2 linked regions of the Posidoniimonas corsicana genome follow. The main gene of each other region encodes a partner of the protein of the gene in region 2 in a complex. Links are inferred from orthologs where the notes say so. Each region holds a gene or a part of one and is shown on either strand. Other genes may lie near its edges.

Region 1 (3,101 bases), 610 kb from region 2 along the record:
CCGCAAGCTGTCGCAGTAGTCAAGCTGCAGTCCGAAGGCTACGAGCGGTACAGACCGGCCGCGTCCTGCGCCCGCTTCAGCACGCCGGCGGCCTTCGCCCGGGCCTTCTTGGCGCCGGCGGCCAGCACATCGCGCACGTCGTTGGGGCGGGCGGCCAGCTCGGCCCGCTTCTCGCGGACCTCGGCCCAGTAGTTCTCGGCCGCCTCGGCGAGGGCCTTCTTGATGTCGCCGTAGCCGAAGCCGCCGCGGCGGTACAGCGCGGCGATCTCGTCGACCTGCTCCTGCGGGGCGACCAGCTTCAGGAGGTCGTACAGCACGTCGCCGTCGGGCTCCTTGGCCTCGTCCATCGGGCGGCTGTCGGTCTGGATCCGCATGATCTGCTTGCGCTGCTTCTTGGCCTCGTCGAACACGGCGAGCGTGTTGCCGTAGCTCTTGGACATCTTCTCGCCGTCGATGCCGGGCACGCGGGCCGACTGGTCGAGCACCTTACCCTTGGGCATGGTGAAGGTCTCGCCGAAGTGATGGTTGAAGCTGCCGGCGATGTCGCGGCAGACCTCGATGTGCTGCAGCTGGTCCTCGCCCACCGGCACGACGTCGGCGTCGTAGGCCAGGATGTCGGCCGCCTGCAGCACCGGGTAGGTGAACAGGCCGGCGTCGGCCTTCAACCCCTTGGCGAGCTTATCCTTGTAGCTGACGCAGCGTTCCAACAGGCCCATCGGGGTGCCGGTCATCAGCAGCCAGCAGAGCTCGCTCACCTCCGGCACGTCCGACTGTACGAACAGCACCGCCTTGTCCGGGTTGAGCCCCAGCGCCAACAGGTCGAGCGCGCCATCCAGCGTGTACTGCTGCAGCAGCTCCTTTTCACGCACGGTGGTCAGCGCGTGCAGGTTGGCGATGAAGTAGTACGACTCGTCCGCCACGTCCTGCAGCTCGATGTACTGCCGGATGGCGCCGAAGTAGTTGCCCCAGTGGAACGGGCCGGTGGGTTGGATGCCTGAGAGGACGCGCATGGGGTGGTGTGTAGTGGCTGGTGGGTGGTGCAGCGGATTTGGGTGAAGCGAGCTTCCAGGCGCCTCCCCTTCGGGGAGGCGGAGGTGAATCACTTGTTTGTGCTAAGGGTTCCGACCGCGTCGCTTACCGTGCTGACTCCAAGCTCTGCCAGCGCGTCCGGCAGGGCGTCCAGCACTTCCATACTGGCCGTCGGTCGGTAGAAGTTAACGGTGCCAAGCTGCACCGCCGTGGCGCCGGCCACGAGGAACTCCATGACGTCGTCGATGTTCTGGATGCCGCCGATGCCGATGATGGGGGTCTGGGCCGCCTGCGCGGCCTGGTAGACGCACCGCAGGGCGATCGGCTTGATGGCCGGGCCCGACAGGCCGCCGACGCCGTTGCCCAGGATCGGCTTCTGCTTCCGCCAGTCGACCACCATGCCGAGCACGGTGTTGATCAGCGACAGCGCGTCGGCACCGCCCGCCTCGGCGGCCTTGGCCATCACGGCGATGCTGGTCACGTTGGGTGTCAGCTTGGCGATGATCGGCAGGCCGCACGCCGCGCGGCAGTCGGCCACCAGCCGCTCGCACATCTGCGGGTCGACGCCAAAGTCGACGCCGTGAGACACGTTCGGGCAGGAGATATTCAGCTCGATCGCCGCGGGGCCTTCGACCTCCGACAACCGGCGGCACATCGACACGAACTCGTCGTGCGTGCGGCCCGCCACGCTGACGATCACCGGCGAACCGACCGTCCGCAGATACGGCATATGATGCTGGATGAACGCCTCGATGCCGTCGTTGTCCAGGCCGATGGCGTTCAGCATGCCGGCGGAGGTCTCGACCGTGCGCCACGGCGCGTTCCCCTGACGGGGCTCGTGCGTGATGGTCTTCGGTACGATGCCGCCCAGGCGGCCGAGGTCGACCAGACGCTCCATCTCACGGGCGTACCCGAACGTGCCGGAAGCAACCAGCACCGGGTTGGGCAGCCGCAGGCGGCCAAGCGAGACCTCCAGCGAGGCCGCGGTAGCGGTATCAGCAAGCATGCGCGCAGACAGGGGTGGCGGGCGGCGATGGGTACAGCCAGCCATGCTATCGGGCCGGGCGTGCGCGAACAATCCGCGCAGCGGCCCCGGCCAGCCGTCTAGGTTTCAGCCAGCCGGCCTTAGATGACCAGGCCGTTGGTGCGGTACGGCTTCATGTGGCTGGGCTGGTCCAGGAACCAGATGCGTTCCCACTCGTCCAGGAACGTACGCAGGTCCTCGGATGTGTAGATCAGCTCCTGCGCACGGCGCGCCGGGTCTGCCGAGTAGATCGGCAGCAGGCAGCCGGTGCTGCTAGCCAGGCCACAGGCCGCAACGACGATTAGAATCCACTTACGCATTGCTGCTGCGCTCCTCCGTGAGTGCCCGCCGACCGGGGTAGCCGATCAGCGGCGCGAAGTTAGCCGGTCCCACCGACTTCTGCTAACGCCCGGGGTCCGGGCGTACTCTCGAAACACTTTCGCCTCAACGGGTTAGCCCCGCCGGGGCGTGCAAAGTCAACACTAGCCGCTTCGGGCCGCCGCTCCGCGACGCGTCGAGCGTCCCGGGGGCGCTGCCCTGGTTGAATTGGTTGACGCCGGACCACGCGGCCGCGGGACGGTAGCGTCCGCTGCGGGTGGTGTCCAGCGCAGTTGGCCCGGTCAGGCGGCCTGAGCAAGCGACAGAAGAGAGCGGGCGAAGGCCCGGGTGGCTGCTGGCGGCGACTCAGCTGCCCGCGTCGTAGCGGGGCGGCTGATCGTAACCGCTTGCGGCGTCAGGGGTTGGCGACGCCGGCGTGTGTGAGTGAGAACCGTTGGCTGCGGGCGGTGCATTCATCGCGGCCTCGCGGGCGGCGGCCTCCGCCTCGCGGCGGGCCTGCTCTTCGGCCGCCCGTCGCTCGAGTTCGCGGACCCGTTCCTCCATCTCTTTGCCGGGCTTGAAGGTCACCACAAACTTCTCGGGCACCGAGACTTTCTCGCCCGTGCGTGGGTTGCGCGCCTTGCGAGCGGCACGCTTCTTGACCTCAAACACGCCAAAGTTGCGGAGCTCGATCCGGTGATCTTCGACCAGCGTCTCGACGATGGCGTCG
Region 2 (3,310 bases):
CGCCGGACCTGCCGGCCGTGCGGGTATCGGACCTCGCCGCCAAGGACCGCCAGCCCGCCGATGCTGCAGCGGACCCTGACAAAGCCTCCCCCGCGGCGGTTCCACAGTCGAAGGAGGAGCTGCTCGAACTGGTGGAGGAGGAACCGGACAACATCGTGGCCGCGTTCGATCTCGCCCAGATCCTGCACGTGGCGGGGGAAAGCCGGCAAGCGCTCAGCGTTCTGCGGCGGGCTGCAAAGCACTCGCCGGACGCCGAGGCGCCCGAGCACAGCCGGCTGGAAGACCTCCAGCTCCGGGTCGCCCGCGAGCAGACTAAGCAGGCCCAGGAGGCGGCCAAGGCGAAACGCACCCCAGAGCTCATCAAGGCGGCCCGCCAGGTCGTGGCGGAGAGCAACCTTGCCGAGCTGGAGGTATACTCCGCCCGGGCGAAGCGGAACCCCGCCAACACGCGGGCCCAGTACGAGCTGGGGCTGCGGCTGAAGCGATCCGGCGATCACCGCGAGGCGATCAAGGCATTCCAGGCCGCCCGGGGCGACGCCCGCCGCGACGCGGACGTGCAGCTGCAGCTGGGCGAGTGCTTCCAGTTCATCGAGCAGTTCAAGCTGGCCGCCAGCAGCTACGAAGCCGCGGTCAAGGCTTCCCGGCCCGACCAGCAGCACGCCTCGGAGGAAACCCACAAGCTGGCTCTCTACCGGGCGGGGGTGCTGGCCCTGGGGCTGGGGGACCTGGACCGGGCCGAGAATCGCCTCACGGAGCTCGCGGGGCTGGATTTTGGCTACCGGGACGTCGGCGACCGCCTAGACAAGATCACCGAATTGCGTAAAAATGCGTGACTCGCAGCTGGAGGCTGTGATCGCGTAACGCCATTCACCCCCGAGTTTTCCGTCGGCCATGCCAAATTCCGCCAGTGCCCGTAAGCGTCTCCGCCAGGACCAAGCCCGTCGTCTCCACAACCGTTCGGCCAAGGCGTCGGTTCGCACGCAGCTGAAGAAGGTCCGCAAGGCGATCGACGCCGGCGAGGTCGAGAACAGCGAGAAGGAGTTCCAGGTAGCCGCCAAGAAGCTGGACCAGGCCGCCGCTAAGAACCTGATCCACGCCAATGCCGCGGCCCGCACCAAGAGCCGCTTGTCCAAAGCGATCAAGGACCTGAAGAACGCCGGCTAGAGCCGGTGGACGACCGCGGCGGAGCTGCGGTCTGGCGTCGAGCACGCGACTCAGAACGTATCCACTCAGAGCCGCGCCCGTCTTGAAGCGATCCCGCTGGGGTCGATCGCTTCCTGACGGGCGCGGCTCTTTTTTTTTTTTGTGGCTGTAGCCAGGCTGCTTTTTCTTGTAGCTGCCGGCGCTACAACCTGCTACCACTCGATCTTCGCGGCGTCGAACACGGGGCCCTCGACGCAGGTGCGTTTGTAGTCCCAGTCCCCCTCGGGCTGGCGGACCTTGGCCACGCAGCTGAAGCAGATGCCGATACCGCAGGCCATGGGCGTCTCGAGCGACACTCGGCAGGGCGTGCCCCGCTGCAGGCAGAGCTTGGCGACCGCCTCCATCATCGGCTCGGGGCCGCAGCAGTCCACCTGCACGCGGCGGTCGGCGGACTCGTCGAGGGCCGCCTCTAGGAGATCGGTCACTAGGCCGTGGTGGCCGACCGACCCGTCGTCGCTGGCGACCCGCAGGTCGAACCCAGCGCCGCGAAAGGCCGGCTCGCCGGCCAGCAGGTCGGCGGTCCGGACGCCGTAGCACATGACCACCTCTGCCGCCTGGCCGCCATCCCGCAACGGCGCACCGTAGCGGGCGGCGCCGAGCGACTCCTTGCCGGCGGCCAGGAACGGCGTGTAGCCGATGCCGCCGGCCACCAGGATGCGGCGGTCGCACTGGATCGGGTCGAACCCGTTGCCGAGCGGGCCCCACAGCTCGACCGTCCGTCCCGCTGCACAGGCGGCCAGCGCAGTGGTCAGCTTGCCGTGCACGACGTACACAAAGTCGAGTGCAACGGCCTGGCCCGCATCATCGCGGACGACGTCGTACAGGGCGAACGCCCGGCCAAGCATCGGGTCCGCCTGGCCGGCCACGCGGACCATGACGAACTGGCCCGGCACGATCCGCTCGGCGATCGCGGCCGCGTTGACCCGCATGCGGTACGTGCCGCGGGCGAGCTGCTCGTTCTCCAGCACGGTCGCCGGCGCAAAGCAGGCCTGATCCGCGTAGTAGGCGGCGTGCAGCGTCGCGTGTCCTCCGTCACAACCGCTCGGCTCCGTCGTGCCGCTCACTTGATCACTCTCCGCTGGGGCTTGTTGGTAGCGGCCGGCTTGGAGTTCTTGGGCTTGGCCGGCTTGCGCTTCTTTTTCTTGACGGGTCGGCCCTCCTGGGCGGCCCCCGCGTCTTCGACGCACTGCCGCAGCGCCTTGACCTCGTCGCGGGTGAGCGGGCGGTAGGCGCCGGCGGGCATCTCACCCAGCTTGACTGGGCCGTGCGCCACTCGGGTCAGCTTCTGCACCTTGTGCCCCATGGCGGCGAGAACGCGGCGGATCTCGCGGTTGCGGCCCTCGTCGAGCACTACCTCGAGCAGGGTCGACTTCTTGTGCCGCGACTTGATTTTCGCGCCCACGAAATGAACCTTGCCCTCGGCAATGTAGATGCCTTCGCGGGCCTGCTTGAGCTCTTCACCGGTGATATGGCCGGCCACCTGCACGATGTAGGTCTTGCGGACCCCGTGGCGGGGGTGGGCGAGTTGGTTCGCCAGTTCGCCGTCGTTGGTCAGCAGAATCAGGCCGTCGCTCGCCATGTCGAGCCGGCCGACGTTGAACACCCGGCCGGCGGTCGGGGGCAGCAGCTCGGTCACGCGAGGCCGACCGGACGGGTCACGGGCCGTGCAGACGTAGCCCTCTGGCTTGTTGACCGCGAAGTAGACCTTCTTGGTCTTTGGCAGCGGCTCCCCGTCCACCCAGATGTCCTGTCGCGACGCGTCGACCCGCACGCCAAGCTCCGTGACGGGCTGGCCGTCGACCTCGACGCGGCCCTCCAGGATCAGCTGTTCGCACTCGCGCCGGCTCGCCAGCCCAGCCGCGGCCAGCACCTTCTGCAGGCGGTCCTTGCCATCATCCGGGTGCTGCCGCTGGGGCGTGGGGCCCCGCTTCGCGCCGGCGGGCCGTCGGGCGGTCTTCTTTTTGCCGCCGGGGGAGGGCCGCTTGGCTTTTCCGCCGGCCTTCGGGCCTTTGCCGCCGATCGGCGACTTCTTGCGGGGTTTGGAGGCGCGTTTAGGCATGGGTTCTCAGTGCGTCGGGAGGGCCCTCCATTCTACTCCGCCGTGACG

The links.
Region 1: the proteins of KOR34_RS03605 (region 2) and KOR34_RS06105 are in contact, whole or in part, in a crystal structure (PDB 5UE9), measured with the Lactococcus lactis proteins. The link is inferred for Posidoniimonas corsicana from one-to-one orthologs. Residues at the interface, in WP_023189152.1 of Lactococcus lactis: Leu4, Gln5, Ala47, Ser48, Met49, Leu50, Leu51, Arg52, Arg53, Met95, Leu98, Arg223, Met224, Ala225, Cys226, Ile228, Gly229, Ala230, Cys231, Tyr232, Ala233, Val235, Glu236, His237, Asn243, His244, Ala245, Lys247, Glu250; in WP_025017116.1 of Lactococcus lactis: Gly25, Phe27, Phe29, Glu32, Tyr33, Lys35, Tyr36, Lys48, Phe56, Thr60, Pro61, Arg62, Val63, Ala64, Glu65, Thr66, Ala67, Ser68, Gly69, Met70, Ile74, Gln77, Pro223, Glu251, Phe274, Ala275, Pro277, Phe278.

The regions. Positions count from the first base shown.
Region 1 is NZ_SIHJ01000001.1:1,579,513-1,582,613, reverse strand. What follows is about bases 68-2,857. They hold KOR34_RS06105 (dihydroorotate dehydrogenase), read right to left. Parts: upstream 2,036-2,857; coding sequence 1,100-2,035; downstream 68-1,099. Other genes in these bases: KOR34_RS06095 (HU family DNA-binding protein), read right to left, coding at 2,738-2,857; KOR34_RS06100 (hypothetical protein), read right to left, coding at 2,155-2,373; trpS (tryptophan--tRNA ligase), read right to left, coding at 68-1,010. In the rest of the region: KOR34_RS06115 (DUF1570 domain-containing protein), read left to right, coding at 1-19; more of trpS, read right to left, coding at 39-67; more of KOR34_RS06095, read right to left, coding at 2,858-3,101.
Region 2 is NZ_SIHJ01000001.1:965,080-968,389, forward strand. The notes cover bases 312-3,310. They hold KOR34_RS03605 (dihydroorotate dehydrogenase electron transfer subunit), read right to left. Parts: upstream 2,268-3,310; coding sequence 1,356-2,267; downstream 312-1,355. Other genes in these bases: KOR34_RS03595 (tetratricopeptide repeat protein), read left to right, coding at 312-833; rpsT (30S ribosomal protein S20), read left to right, coding at 892-1,164; KOR34_RS03610 (pseudouridine synthase), read right to left, coding at 2,264-3,262. Outside these bases: more of KOR34_RS03595, read left to right, coding at 1-311.